DNA from 2 places in the Advenella sp. RU8 genome. Region 1 is predicted to be linked to the other one. Evidence: predicted binding sites of a transcription regulator. Region 1 holds the regulator's gene; the other holds the start of a gene.

Region 1 (8,575 bases):
TTAATGAGGATGTCGATATTGGTCTTGCCACGGTTTATCGTGTGCTTACCCAATTTGAGCAGGCGGGTATTTTAACGCGCAGCCAGTTCGACAATGGCAAGGCCGTGTTCGAACTTGACGACGGCGATCATCATGATCACCTGGTCTGTTCAGTTTGCGGCAAAGTAGATGAGTTTACCGATCCTGAAATTGAAAAACGGCAATATAAAATTGCCAAAGACTATAATTTCAATCTTGAAAGCCACTCAATGGTTTTGTATGGCACTTGCGCAGACTGCGAAGCCAAGCACTTTTCTAAAAACCATTTGAAATAATATCGTTTTCCCCTTTCGTAAAAAAAGGGGTCAAGCCTTGAGATTCAGCATTTCCCTTGCATGATCACGGGTGGTTTCGGTTATCGTGACCCCACCCAGCATGCGGGCAATTTCATTGATTCTTTCCTGTTCATCCAGTAAAACGATTTCTGAATGTGTCGTTTTGTTTTTCTGGTTTTTCTGGACCTGAAAGTGTTGTTGGGCGCAGGCAGCTACCTGTGGCAGGTGTGTAACGCACAATACCTGATGGCGCCCCCCCAGTTCACGTAGCAGTTTTCCAACGACTTCGGCCACTGCGCCGCCAATACCGGTATCTACCTCATCAAAAATAAGCGTAGGTACCCTGCCGGCCTTGTTAGCCATGACCGACAACGCCAGGGAAATACGGGCCAGCTCTCCACCGGATGCGATTTTAGCCAAAGGACGTGGCGTGGTGCCGGCATGGCCGGCAACATTGAATTCGACCTGTTCAAGGCCATGTGGGCCGGGTTCTCCTTGTTGTAACTGGATCTCGAAAACACCCCCTTGCATGGCCAGGGTTTGCATGGCCTGGGTGACTTCCTGGCTGAGTGTGGCAGCGGTTTTTTGACGTTTCCCGGACAGGATTGCCGCTGTTTCCATATAAGCGGCCTTGCTTTGCGCTATGCTTTTTTCCAGTTCTTCAAGATTGCTGATTTTATTGAAATGGGCAAGATTGGCTTCAAGTGTTTGCTGAAGATCGTGGAGCTGTTCGGGTTCCACCCTGAATTTATGGGCTGTATCAAAAATAGTACGCATGCGGTTTTCAAGCTCTGACAGGCGAAGTGGATCAAGGTCTACCTTGTCCAGATAACTGTTCAGGTCAGAGGCGGCTTCGACACAGGCAATCCGGGCTGACTCAAGGGCATCGTAAATGCCTTGCAGGGCCGGATCATTTTTCAGCAGTTGCGCAATGCGTTGGGTGGCGCTGTTCAGTTCGGACACCAGCGACTGGTTTTCACTATCCAGCGTATTGAGGGTTTGTGAAGCGCCCTCCAGCAAAGAGGAGGCGTGTGCCAGCCGGTTGTGTTCGGTGCTGATGTTTTCCCATTCATTTTTGCCAAGCTGCAGCTTGGTAATTTCTTGTAGTTGCCATTCCAGGCGTTCACGCTCAAGGTTTTGCTGGGCTGCATTCTCTTGCGACTGCTTGAAATGCTGAATTTGGCTTTGCCATTGTTTCCATTGTTGCGCAAGGGTTTTCAGCAGGCTGGCATTATCGGCATGTGCATCAAGCAACTCACGTTGGGCGCTGTTTTTAAGTAGGCTTTGGTGGGCATGCTGGCCGTGGATATCAACCAGATACTGGCCTAGGTGGCGCAGTTGGGAAAGGTTGGCAGGAACGCCATTGATAAACGCCCGACTTTTTCCTGCCCGATCCACCACCCTGCGCAGTACTAATTCGCTGTCGTCCATGTCCTGCTCTTGCAGCCAGTCATGCAGGGATTCCGGGCAGTCAAAAACCGCGCTGATATCGGTTTTATCAGCACCCTCACGGATGGAGTAGGTTTCAGCCTTGCCACCAAGCGCCAGTGCAAGGGCGTCAATCAGGATGGATTTTCCGGCACCGGTTTCGCCGGAAAAAACCGTAAAACCTTGATCAAAATGCAGGTCAATTTGATCAACAATGACAAAATCGCGAATATGTAATGAATGCAGCATGAGTGAGATTAACCTTGTCTTTATGACTCGGGCATGATGTTCCAGTGCAGTTTCTTGCGCAGGGTTGAGAAAAAGCTAAGGCCTTTGGGGTGCAGGAACTGGATCTGGTGTTGTGCTTTTTTGACGGTAATCTGGTCGCCCAGTTGAAGGTTGGACCAGGTTTGCATGTCAAAATGCACGCTGGCGCCCATTTCGGCCCGGCCAATTTCGGTCAGCGTGAGCTTTAGGGTGCCGCTGGTGGGAATGACAATAGGGCGGTTAGACAGTGTTTGCGGCGCAACCGGTACCAGCAGGAAAGCATTAACCCCTGGGTGCAAGATGGGGCCATTGGCACTTAAGGCGTATGCCGTCGAGCCGGTTGGGGTGGCAATGATCAGGCCATCGGAGCGCTGCTTGTACATGAACTGGTCATCAAGTTCGACGCTGATTTCAATCATGCCACTGCGGCCCGAACGGTTTAATACCACATCATTAAGGGCGAGCGCCGTGGTCAAGGTTTGTCCGCCACGAATCACCGAGGCTTCCAGTAGGGTGCGCGATTCAAGGGTGAAATGGCCATCCAGGACGGCCTGGATGGCTTGTAAGGCATTTTGCAGCGGGATGTCGGTAATAAAACCCAGGCGACCATGGTTGATGCCAATGAGCGGGATATTGTAGGGGGCCAGCAGGCGTGCAGCCCCAAGCATGGTGCCGTCACCACCCATTACAATAACCAGGTCGGCCTGTTTGCCAATTTCTTCGATTGTCGCGGCAGGCAGTTCGGCAACGCCTGTATTGGTGGCGGTTTCTTCTTCTATTAGTACTGTTCGCCCGGCATTTGTCAGGACAGCGGCAAGTGCCCGCAAAGGGGCATCCATGCCGGAATCCTGATATCGGCCAATAAGTGCGACGGTTGAAAAATGCATGTCAAAAACAATATACAATAAGGTAAATGTGGATATTACGACATCTTAACCGTAATTTCAGCATGTTCCTGAATACGGCGATTGAGTCGCTGGTAAAAAATATCATACATGTAAATGGGAATTTATAAGATATCGCAATATGGATGAACGCGCTAGTGCTTTACTGAAAGCTTTAATTGAACAATATATTGAAGACGGGCAGCCGGTTGGGTCACGTACGCTATCAAAGCGCTTTGAGCTTTCTCCGGCTACTATCCGCAATGTCATGGCAGACCTTGAAGAGCTTGGCCTGATTCACAGCCCACATACGTCGGCCGGTCGGGTACCAACACCCAAGGGCTATCGCATGTTTGTAGACCGTCTGCTGGCCGTGCGTCATTACCAGACCTTGTCGCCTGAAAACATCAATAGTGAGATCAAGGATGCTCTCTTGCATGTTTCGCCTGGCAAAGCCATGAATGCGGCGGCTGAACTGGTGTCCAATCTGACCCAGTTTGCCGGTGTGGTTTTAACGCCGCAGCGGTCCCAGGTGTTTCGTCATATCGAATTTATCCGCCTGTCTGAAAAACGTATTCTGCTGATTATCGTGACCCCGGATGGTGACGTGCAAAACCGCATCCTGTCCGCTGCCCGTGATTATTCCGAGCAAGAGTTGCTGGAAGCGGGCAACTTTTTCAACCAGCACTTTTCAGGCAAGTCTTTTGATGTGGTGCGCACTGAATTGGCACGTGAACTGGCCGAATTGAAAGAGGATATTTCTCAATTGATGCAGGCAGCGGTAGATGCCGGCACCGATGCATCTGAAGAGGAAACCGTGCTTATTTCGGGCGAGCGCCGCTTGCTTGATGTGACTGATATGACCGCCGACATGAATTATTTGCGAAAAATGTTCGATTTGTTCGAGCAAAAAAGCGAATTGATACAGTTGCTGGATATTTCAAGCCGCTCACAAGGCGTGCAAATCTACATTGGCGGTGATTCCCGACTGGTGCCCATGGAAAATGTCTCGGTCATTACCGCTCCTTATGGGGTCGATGGTAAAATCATCGGCACCTTGGGGGTTATTGGCCCCAGCAGGATGTCTTATGACAGAGTAATTCCTATTGTTGATATAACTGCCCGGCTTTTGTCCAATGCCTTAAGCCAGTATTAACTTAATTAACCATTACTTATGCGAAATATGCCTGAACCTGAAAAAAAGCTTGATCACAACAATATTGTCAACAAACCTTATCAGGATATGAAAGCAGGTGTAATGCTGGTCAATCTTGGTACGCCTTCTTCTTATTCTGCGGCTGACATCAGGCAATACCTGGCTGAATTCCTTTCCGACAAGCGGGTGGTAGAGTTGCCTGCGTTGTTATGGCAACCCATCTTAAGGGGGGTGATCCTGCCGTTTCGCTCCAGAAAACTGGTACATAAATACCAGCAGGTCTGGATGGAAGGCGGTTCTCCGCTCCTGGTGCATAGCCTGAACCAGGCCAAAAAGCTTAATGAAAGCTTCAAGCGGCAGAATTTGCCGGTTCCGGTAGAGGTGGCCATGCGTTATGGCAAGCCTTCATTGGCAACAGCGCTTGAAAACCTGCGCCAGCAACAGTGTGAGCGTATTTTGGTGGTGCCGATGTATCCGCAATATTCCGCCAGTACGACGGCCACCATTTTTGATAAAATTGCCTGCCTTTTCAGCCGGTTACGTGATCAGCCCGAATACCGCTTCGTTAAGCGGTTTTATGCTGAACCGGGTTATATCAATGCACTGGCCAATAAAGTAAAGGCATTTTGGCAAATCAATGGCAAGCCGCAACGCCTGTTGTTAAGTTTTCATGGTTTGCCACAGCGCTGTGTGAATAAGGGCGATCCTTATTTCAAAGATTGTGAGGCCACCTTGCATCTGCTCAAGCAGGCGCTTGCCGACGAAGGCGTCGAGATTGACTTGAGTTTTCAAAGCCGTTTTGGCAAAGAAAAGTGGCTCGAGCCCGCTACCCAGCAAACCCTGGAAGCTTATCCAGCCAAGGGTATCAAGCGGGTGGACGTGATGTGTCCGGGTTTTGTGGCAGACTGCCTTGAAACCCTGGAAGAAATCCAGCTTGAGTGTGCCAATGAATTCATGGCCGCCGGTGGCGAGCAGTTCCGCTACATTCCTTGCCTGAATAGTGATGAGGAATGGGTGCAAGGACTAGAGGATATCGTAAAACGCCATTTGCAAGGATGGTGACCGGAGCTGTCAAGCTCAACTTGCTGAATATATCCCCCCTTGAAATCCCGAAATTTGCCTCAATCTAAGGCTCATTCAATATAAACCTCATGTTTGGAGAACCGAATGTCACAAGAGAATAATCCTCAAGATTCAAAAAATCCGGAACAGCCGCAAAATCCAGAAGTTGAGCAGCAAACCGATGCAAACCAAGAGGATACCTTGGAAGAAACCGTACTGATGGAAGAAAATCTGGCCGAAAAATATTCGGAACTTGAAGCCAAGGTTAGCCAGTACCACGATGAGCTGTTGCGTGCCCGTGCCGAAATGGAAAATATTCGCCGTCGCGCCCAGGATGATGTGGTCAAGGCGCGTAAATTCAGCACCGAAAGCTTTGCTGAAAGCCTGGTTCCGGTCAAAGACAGTCTGGAAGCAGCCCTGGCCATCGAGAACCAGACATTGGAAGCCCTGAAAGAAGGGGTGGAAAGTACCTTGCGCCAGTTAAATCAGGCTTTTGAACGCAACCATCTTAAAGAAGTGGCGCCTGCCGTTGGTGACAAATTTGATCCTAATCTGCATCAGGCCATTTCTTCGGTGCCATCCGAAGAGGTTGAAGCCAACTGTGTTTTACAGTCACTGCAAAAAGGTTACACGATTGCCGATCGCGTGTTGCGTCCGGCCCTGGTCATGGTTTCGGCCGGAAAGCAATAAACTGTTTGTGGCACAAATAAAAATGGCGGACATTAAAAAAATAATTTCGACATCTTGAAAATGGTTTTTTTATCCCCACATTGTAAGTATCCAACGATCCTGTTTTAAATAATTAAAACAGGATTTTTACAAAATTTCAGATTATCTATTATTAAGGTAAGCATAATGGGCAAAATTATTGGTATCGACTTGGGTACAACCAACAGTTGTGTAGCCGTTCTTGACGGCGATAAAGTCAGGGTTATTGAAAACGCCGAAGGCGCACGTACAACACCTTCCATCATCGCCTACATGGAAGATGGCGAGACATTGGTCGGTGCACCGGCAAAACGTCAGGCAGTTACCAACCCTAAAAACACCCTGTTTGCGGTCAAACGTTTAATCGGTCGCAAATTTGACGAAAGCGCAGTGCAAAAAGACATCGACCTGATGCCTTACAGCATTATCAAAGCCGATAACGGTGATGCATGGGTGGAAGCGCAAGGTAAAAAAATGGCGCCTCCCCAAATCTCCGCAGAAGTATTGCGTAAAATGAAAAAAACGGCCGAAGACTACCTGGGTGAAGAAGTCACCGAGGCGGTTATTACCGTGCCTGCCTATTTCAATGACAGCCAGCGTCAGGCCACCAAAGATGCCGGACGCATCGCTGGCCTTGAAGTCAAGCGCATTATCAACGAACCTACCGCTGCCGCACTGGCTTTCGGTATGGACAAGGCTGAAAAAGGCGATCGTAAAATCGCGGTTTATGACCTGGGCGGTGGTACTTTCGACGTTTCCATCATTGAAATCGCTGACATGGATGGCGAAAAGCAGTTTGAAGTACTGTCCACCAACGGTGATACATTCCTAGGTGGTGAAGACTTTGACCAGCGCATCATCGATTACATTATTGAAGAGTTTAAAAAAGAGCAGGGCGTTGATCTGTCCAAAGACGTGCTTGCGTTGCAGCGCCTGAAAGAAGCTGCCGAGAAAGCCAAGATCGAACTGTCTTCAACCGCACAAACCGAAATCAACCTGCCTTACATTACGGCAGATGCTTCCGGTCCGAAACACCTGAACCTGAAAATCACCCGTGCCAAACTTGAAGCACTGGTTGAAGAGCTGATCAACCGCACGATTGAACCATGCCGTGTGGCCATCAAGGATGCCGGTGTCAAGGTTAGCGACATTGATGACGTGATTCTGGTTGGTGGTATGAGCCGTATGCCAAAAGTACAGGAAAAGGTCAAAGAGTTTTTTGGTAAAGAACCACGTAAAGACGTCAACCCCGATGAAGCGGTTGCTGCCGGTGCAGCTATCCAGGGTTCCGTACTGTCAGGCGATCGTACCGACGTGTTGCTGCTGGACGTGACGCCATTGTCTCTGGGTATCGAGACCATGGGCGGTGTCATGACCAAAATGATTCAGAAAAACACCACGATTCCTACCCGTTTTTCTCAGGTTTTCTCTACTGCCGACGATAACCAGCCTGCAGTAACCATTAAGGTGTTCCAGGGAGAGCGTGAAATCGCAGCCGGTAACAAGGCGTTGGGTGAATTTAATCTGGAAGGTATTCCACCAGCACCACGTGGTGTTCCACAAATTGAAGTCACATTTGATATTGACGCCAACGGTATTCTGCACGTTTCTGCCAAAGATAAAGGCACTGGTAAAGAAAACAAAATTACCATTAAAGCCAACTCTGGTTTGTCTGAGGAAGAAATCGAACGCATGGTTAAAGATGCGGAAGCCAACGCTGAAGAGGATCATCGCATTGCCGAGCTTGCACAATCACGCAACCAGGCTGATGCCCTGATTCACTCTACACGCAAGTCATTGACTGAATACGGTGACAAGCTGGAAGCGGCTGAAAAAGAAGCTATCGAAGCAGCGATCAAAGATCTTGAAGCAACACTGCAAGATGGTGACAAGGCAGCGATCGATGCCAAGACAGAGGCCCTGATGACTGCTTCCCAGAAACTGGGTGAGAAAATGTACGCAGACATGCAGGCCCAGGCCGGCCAGGCTCCTGAAGGTGCCCAGCCAGCTGATGAAAATGTCGTTGATGCCGACTTTAAAGAAGTCAAGCGTGACGCATAAGTGATCGCATTATCGTGAGCACTCATACCCGGTTTCTGTCTTCAATGGCTTAACCGGGTATTGTTTTTAAATATATGGAATTTGTTAAAGAGTTATAAGGCGTATAAATAATGGCAAAGCGTGATTATTATGAATCTCTTGGTGTCGCCAAAAACGCCACGGATGAGGAAATCAAGAAAGCTTACCGCAAGCTGGCAATGAAGTACCATCCTGACCGCAATCCGGATAGCAAAGAGGCCGAAGATAAGTTCAAAGAGATCAAGGAAGCGTATGAAATGCTTTCAGATCCCGAGAAACGCGAGGCTTATGATCGTTATGGCCACGCCGGTGTCGATCCCAATGCGGGAATGGGGGCAGGTGCCGGTAATTTTGGTGATGTTTTCGGTGATATTTTCGGTGATATCTTTGGTGGTGGCCGCCGGGGCGGTGGTCCGCAAGTATACCGTGGCGCCGATTTGCGTTACAGCCTTGAAATTACCCTTGAGCAGGCCGCCAATGGCTTTGATACGGAAATCCGTGTTCCCAGCTGGGAGCATTGTGATGTTTGCCATGGCAGCGGTGCCAAGGCAGGAACCAAGCCTACCACCTGTCATACTTGTGGCGGTAGTGGTTCAGTTCGCATGCAGCAGGGTTTTTTCAGTGTTCAGCAAACTTGTCCAACCTGCCATGGTTCGGGTCAGGAAATCAAGGATCCC
Region 2 (7,249 bases), on a different contig from region 1:
CCGGCATCGGGAGCCGTATTGAAGGAATGGACAAGCCTTGCATGCACCAATTGTGCGATACGGGGCGCATACAGGCGGGGAAGTCGGGCCATGATAAGTCAATCAAAGAATAGACAAGACAAATTGTAGCGAAAAACATGCATATCTACAGGTACAATCATTAGGTTTGAGTCAACTTGTTTTTATTCCACCCATTCTGAGGTCAACGACATGAATCTTGAAATAATCAGTGAACATGCCTGTTTTGACGGAGTACAGCGCTTTTACCGGCACCAGTCCAATGAGATCGGTCTTCCCATGCGTTTTTCCGTATTCATCCCACCCCAGGCTAAAAATGGCCCCCTTCCCGCCCTGTTTTATCTGGCAGGCCTGACCTGCACTGAAGAAACATTCATGACCAAAGGAGCCGCCCAGCGTTATGCGGCAGAACATGGCATTATGCTGATTGCCCCCGACACCAGCCCAAGAGGAGCCGGCATAGAAGGCGAAGACGAGCATTGGGATTTTGGGACCGGTGCCGGTTTTTATCTGGATGCAACCGAACCCGGCTGGAACCGGAACTACCGGATGTACAGCTACATTACCCAGGAACTTTATGCGATTGCCGAAAAACTGGGTGCAGCCAAAGACCGTATTGGCATCTTTGGACACTCGATGGGCGGCCATGGCGCACTGGTGCTAGCCCTGAAAAATCCCCAGCTGTTCAAATCCGTCTCTGCTTTTGCACCGGTTGCCGCACCGGTTAAATGTCCATGGGGACAAAAGGCCTTTTCCGGTTATTTAGGTAACGACCAGACACAATGGGAAGCTTACGATGCCTCCTGCCTGATGCAAAACCTGCACAATCCGTTCCCCCATGGCATTCTGGTGGATCAGGGCCTGAAAGACAGCTTCCTGCAAGAGCAGCTCTATCCTGATGTGTTCGAAGCGGCATGTCAACAGGCTAACCAGCCACTGGTCCTGCGCCGGCACGAGCATTATGACCACGGTTATTATTTTATTTCCACCTTCATGGAAGACCATATCCGCTTTCATGCCGAGCGCCTTTAAACATAAACCATAACGCTGAAAAGCGTAAAAACCGGATTGAATCAGGAACTTTTTCCTGATTTCGAGATCTTATTAGCACTCTTTCAAATTGAGTGCTAATATATAGAACGAAAATATTATTTCAACGGAGTCAAACAAAACTTATGTCAAATCAAGCGCTTACACTGTCAAATTCCAATGTAGCCATGGCCATCTCCAATCCCGGAGCATTGGGCACCATAGAGGCATACATTAGCGCAGTGAACCGTTTACCAATCCTGTCCGCAGAACAGGAGAAGAATTTGGCTGAGCAACTACAAAAAGAAGGTAACCTGGACGCGGCTCGTGACCTGATCATGTCTCACTTGCGCCTGGTGGTTTCCATTTCCCGCCAATATCTGGGTTATGGCCTGCCACATGCAGACCTTATTCAGGAAGGCAATATTGGCCTGATGAAAGCGGTCAAGCGTTTTGATGTTTCCCGTGGCGTCCGCCTGGTTTCCTTTGCCGTTCATTGGATCAAGGCGGAAATCCATGAATACATCATCCGCAACTGGCGCATGGTCAAAATTGCCACCACCAAGGCCCAACGCAAGCTGTTTTTCAATTTGCGCAGCATGCGGCCCGATGGCCAGACCCTTGACCCGGAACACATTGAAGGCATTGCCGCAAAACTGAATGTGCGCCCAGAAGATGTCAGCGAAATGGAAGTCCGTCTTTCAGGCCGCGACATGTCGTTTGAATCACAAACCGACGATGATGAAGACTTCGCCCCCATTTCTTACCTGTCAGACGAGGGCGATCACGAACCCACTACCGTGATTGAAAAACATGCTTACGATACCCTGCAAAGTTCAGGTATTTCCCAGGCGCTTACCTTGCTTGATGACCGCGCACGCCGCATTATTGAAGCCCGCTGGCTACAAGATGAAGGCGGTGCCACCTTGCATGACCTGGCTGCCGAATTTGGCGTATCGGCCGAACGAATCCGACAAATTGAAGCAGCATCGCTGAAAAAAATGCGCAAGGCACTTAGCGAATAATTTTTGCTATTCGGCTCTGCACACACCTGCACAAGGCGTCATTTCCGCATAAGGGAATGACGCTTTTTTGATAACATTTTATTGATCAGGCTGCACAGTTACCCGCCGAAACAATTCAGCCGAAAATTTATTGAACTACTGCCGGGAAAGAAAGACTAACTATTATGGACCCTGGCAATATCTGCGCAATGCAGGCTTGGGTCTGACATCCGTTTCGGCTTCTCCTCTTTCCCCTCCCTTTGAGACGGATGATTTAAGCACTTCATGACATGAAGTGCTTTTTTTTGCGCTATCTTTTTATGAGTGGATGCAGGGCTGGCAGACCAGGCCTGCACCCGATATGAACCTAACCCTGGTTTTCTTCAAGATTAACCAGCACTTCAACCCTGCGATTGGGAGCCAGACAACTGATCAGTTCCTGGCGATTGCCAATACCTTCACACTGAACCAGCGGCTGCAACTCACCCTGCCCTTGTACGGTAATCAGGGAAGAAGGCACACCGTTGGATATCAAATACCCGGCTACGCTGCTGGCCCGCCTTTCTGACAAGCGCTGATTATAAGCTTCAGGGCCCAGACGATCGGTATGGCCAACAATAACCACCGATTTGACACCAGGCTGGTTTCGAATTTCCTGGCTTAGGGCCTCCAGGCGCAACTTGCCCCGCTGCTGCAAATCGTTAAGGCCTGCACCATTAAAAGCAAACAATCCGTCAGCCTCTAGAGTCACTTTTCTGGCTTGCTCGGCTACTTTTTCCAGGGGCTCTGTTGTGCAAACGTCATCAGGACCTACCGGTTTCCAGTAAAAGCTGCGAGCCAGCATATCCTTGTCAAACAATATCTTGTATTGGCAGGAGGACACATTATTGGTGCCTTTGCCGGGGGTATTCAGGTAAAACAGGAAATCCCATTCACGCGGCGCAAAGCCTTCTGAAAAATGAGGACGACCCAGCAAATAATAAAGCTGGTCTTTGGTAATACCAGAACGAACCAGGGCAAGATTTTCAGGGTTAGGGACAATTCCCCTTCCATTATCATAAGTAATATTGCGGATTTCTGGAAACACCGGATTATCAGTTGTGCCGTCGGGCATGACATTGCTTAGTGACCCGCAGGCAGCCAGGGAAGCGCCTGCCAATGCTGTCACAATTACTCTGGGGAAATTCATCTTACTCCAACCAATTTTGTCCAAAACAAATTCAGGCCAAGAATTCGTTTCATATTTATAAAAACCGCTTGCCATGAACGATCAAACTCATACCGCCTGTTATTAAATCAAACGCAAGCCGGGCAGCCAAGAAAGAAAGCCAATCATTCAATTAAATGCCTGCATTTTAATCATTAACGGTAAATCGCTGTTTTAAATAAACAACATACAGCTTAATAAATAACATTTAAATAACAAATGAAAATATTAAGATACAAATTAAGAATTATATATGCCCAATGACCTCATCTTCCAATTATCGTGGCCGCCCCCTGAGCAAATCCAACCCCGCATGCTCAATACCTTCAGCTGAAAACACACATCCGGCTTAAAAGCCGGATGTGTAAATGAAACAAGGCACAATCAAATCAAAACAAGCTTCTGATATCCTTTTCCATATCTTCCAAAGGTGTGCCCGGCTTGAAAAGAATGCGGGATTCACCATTTTTATCCAGGACATACAAGCTGGAGCTGTGCTCCATTGAATATGAACCGTTGGTATGGGCCACTTTCTTGTAAAACGCCTTGAATGACTTGGCCAATTGCGCGATTTGCTCCGGGGTACCGGTAATAGCATTGAACCGCTCATCGAATGCGGAAACATAAGCCTTGAGCAATTCTGGCGTATCACGTTCAGGATCTATGCTAACCATGACCACTTGTACTTGCCCTGCCTCTTCAGGGGTGAACCTTGCCATCAGCTGCGACAATTCAGCCATGGCCGTGGGACATACATCAGGACATTGCGTAAAACCGAAAAACACGACCACAACCTTGTTTTTGTAATCTTCAAAGGAGGCTGGCTTGCCATCCTGATTGATGCCGCTGACATTTTTACCGAAACCGGTGCCAGTAATATCCGAGCCGATAAAAGACAATGACTGGGCATTCGCCACATCAAGCATTTCCTGCTTGCAGGCAGACAAACCGAATGCCATGGAAAATACCAATCCCAGACTGACTGCCAGCTTTCTGGCCTTATATGATTTTTTCATTACTAAACACCTACAATTGCATCAGAATCATAATCCAGTGATCTACCAGCAATGCACCAAACAACAGCGCAAGATAAAGAATCGAAAACCGGAACGTTTTCCGGGCAAGTTCATCGCTATAGGCCTTATACAGGCTGAATGCATGCTTGATAAACCAGGCTCCCAAAAACAGGGCCGCGGCCAGATAAAACAGTCCGCTCATGCGAATAATAAAAGGCATTAGCGTAATCACCACCAGCATGAAGGTATACAACAGGATATGCAAGCGGGTAAAAGCATTGCCATGCGTTATTGGCAACATGGGCAAACCGGACTTTTGGTAATCATGGCTGCGATACAGGGCCAGCGCCCAGAAATGCGGGGGGGTCCAGGCAAAGATGATCAGCACCAGCAACCACGCTTCAGCCGGAACCGAACCTGCCACGGCAGCCCAGCCCAACGCTGGCGGCATCGCACCCGACAAACCACCAATGACTATATTCTGGGGGGTAAGCGGTTTTAATACAATAGTATAGATCAAGGCATAGCCAATAAATGTCGCAAAAGTCAGCCACATGGTCAGGGGATTGACGAACCAATACAGCACCAGCATGCCCAGCCCACCCACCATGCCCGACATCAGCACCACCTGGAGTGAGGTAATCGTGCCCTGTGCCGTTGCGCGGCGCCGGGTTCTTAACATGCGGGCGTCAATCTCCTGCTCGATCAGGCAATTGATGGCAAACGCGGCCGCAGCCAACAGCCATATGCCAAGCGTGCCTGCCACAATCACGCTGGCCGGCGGCAGCCCGTTTGACGCCAGGAACATGCCAATCACGGCACAAAAAACAGCCAACTGGGTTACGCGGGGCTTGGTGAGTACCCAGTACTGTTGAAAAAAACGGGTTTGTGCAGTCAAGGCTATCGTCATGGCAATACCTTATAGTCAGTTCCTGCACGATTCAATCGTACAAGTATCGTTACTGCCGCAATAACCAAACCTGCGGCACCACCATTATGCAAAACGGCAATCAGTAATGGCCATTGGAAAAATATCGTGGTCAGTCCGGTTAAAACCTGAATCAATAATAGCAAAATCAGCCATTGCGCGGGAGCGCGTAAACCCTGCTCTTTACGCAGGCGCAAGGCAATGGCAAACAAAAACACAAAGACAAAAATCGCAAAATTCCGGTGCGCCCAGTGAATGGCCGTCAGGGCCTGCTGCGAAATGATTTCCCCAGTGGCCGATTCACCCAGGCCACGAACAATTGAATATCCCCCGGCAAAATCCATCTCAGGTACCCACTGCCCATGGCACGTGGGAAAATCCATGCATGCCAGCGCGGCATAATTGGTGCTGACCCAGCCTCCAAGCACAATTTGCACAAACAGGATAACCAGGCCAAACCACATCCAGGGCCGGAAAACCGCCAGACAGCCAGGAATAGAATCATGCGCTTTTTCACGCGCGGCAAGCCAGCTCATGAGCGCCAAAAGCAGCATGCCACCCAATAAATGAGCGGTTACGATGGCTGGCATCAATTTGTGCGTCACCGTCCAGGCTCCAAAAGCGCCCTGCAGGCAAACCGCAACCAGGCACAAAGTGGCAAGCCCTGCCGGCCTGCCAATCTGCCGACGGTAACGCCATGCCATGAACACAATTGCAATAATCAGCATGCCCAGCACGCTACCCCAGTACCTGTGAATCATTTCGATCCAGGCTTTTGACATGGAAACCGGCCCATATGGCTGCTGCACCAGCGCATCGGCAATCTGTCCCGAGGCGCCAAACGGCGTGAGCTTGCCATAGCAGCCCGGCCAATCCGGGCAACCCAGGCCGGAATCGGTAAGCCGGACGAAAGCGCCAAACATGATCAGGTCCAGGGTAAAAAACCAGGTCAGGAAAACAAGCCGGCGATAAACGGAACGCACCCGGGTTGCCATGGCTTATCCAATCACGGAAACATGCAACAGCTTGGCAATATCATTCCGAAAGCGGACGGGATCGGTTTCCTGGCCTGGGTAATACATGATCAAATTGCCAAGCGGATCAATAATCCACAGGTATTTATCCATTTCCTGCTCCAGTCCCGCTACATCCACCCTTACGTCGGGACCCAGTAAAAAAGCGCTCAGCACTACCGGGTCAGCCCGCAGCATGAGGGTGCCTTTATAGGCATCAAGTACCTTCTGGGGAATGGTTTCATTATCAGTCACAAACCAGACACGTACCAGGCGCTCAACATTCTTGCCCTGGCTGGCATGGGCATTACGTGTGTAATGCAGCTTGGTGGCGCAGGAATCGGGGCAGGCACCGCCATCGGTGCTAACCAGCACCCAACGACCTTTCAGGGACTCCAGGTCAAACGGGCTGCCATCAAGACTGCTTAACGGCAGCTCGGCTGCCGATGGCATGGTGCGCTGTGGCGTAACGAATGAGCCGTAATTGGTCGCCCCCGCAGGCCTTAAACCAGGCACATAGTAAAGCAGGACAGCGGCCACCACAGGAATAATGCAACTTAGCAGAATCAGGTACAAAGGCGCCAGGGACCGTTTTTTTGTTGCCAATACATCACCCTTCATTTTTACTCCTTGGTTTTCCATATCGCATCATCCTGTATCCTACAAATAGCAGGGCAAGCAGCGCTATCAGGGCAAACCCAAACCATTGCATGGCATAGCCCGTATTCTTGTGATGATCGACAGGCGGCGTTGCCCATTCCCGTACCAGCCCGTCATTAATCACACCGGTTTGCTGGACCACGACCGGCAAATAAACCAGTCCGCTTGCCTGTGCCAGCGCTGGCAAATCAAGATTTTGTACTTCTGGCAAGCCCGGCCCGGGCAAAGGCAGGCGGGCAGGCAATTGCGCCAGTTTTTCCCCCGTCAAAGACCTGAGTTCAAACAGGCGTGGCACATGTTCCAACAACTGTCCGCTAATGGTGACGGTTTCTGCAGGAACCGGGAAATCGGGAACCGGGACGGGCGCAAGACGA

What was found. The regulator HrcA, encoded in region 1, represses chaperone genes, less so after heat shock. The targets are predictions, from matches to a motif close to TTAGCACTCNNNNNNNNNGAGTGCTAA.
Region 2: the regulator HrcA is predicted to act here: its motif matches at 1,123-1,149, upstream of rpoH (RNA polymerase sigma factor RpoH).

The regions. Positions count from the first base shown of each region.
Region 1 is NZ_JBLWIS010000003.1:71,585-80,159, forward strand. Features, by position in the region: gene fur (ferric iron uptake transcriptional regulator) at 1-314, shown strand, start outside; gene recN (DNA repair protein RecN) at 345-1,991, opposite strand; gene ACM5Q9_RS05375 (NAD kinase) at 2,012-2,896, opposite strand; gene hrcA (heat-inducible transcriptional repressor HrcA) at 3,036-4,049, shown strand; gene hemH (ferrochelatase) at 4,077-5,111, shown strand; gene grpE (nucleotide exchange factor GrpE) at 5,217-5,801, shown strand; gene dnaK (molecular chaperone DnaK) at 5,967-7,880, shown strand; gene dnaJ (molecular chaperone DnaJ) at 7,991-8,575, shown strand, end outside.
Region 2 is NZ_JBLWIS010000014.1:13,647-20,895, reverse strand. Features, by position in the region: gene ACM5Q9_RS13710 (hypothetical protein) at 1-92, opposite strand, end outside; gene fghA (S-formylglutathione hydrolase) at 211-1,050, shown strand; gene rpoH (RNA polymerase sigma factor RpoH) at 1,194-2,072, shown strand; gene ACM5Q9_RS13695 (OmpA family protein) at 2,419-3,240, opposite strand; gene ACM5Q9_RS13690 (SCO family protein) at 3,648-4,274, opposite strand; gene cyoE (heme o synthase) at 4,285-5,184, opposite strand; gene ACM5Q9_RS13680 (COX15/CtaA family protein) at 5,181-6,197, opposite strand; gene ACM5Q9_RS13675 (SCO family protein) at 6,201-6,836, opposite strand; gene ACM5Q9_RS13670 (SURF1 family protein) at 6,826-7,249, opposite strand, start outside.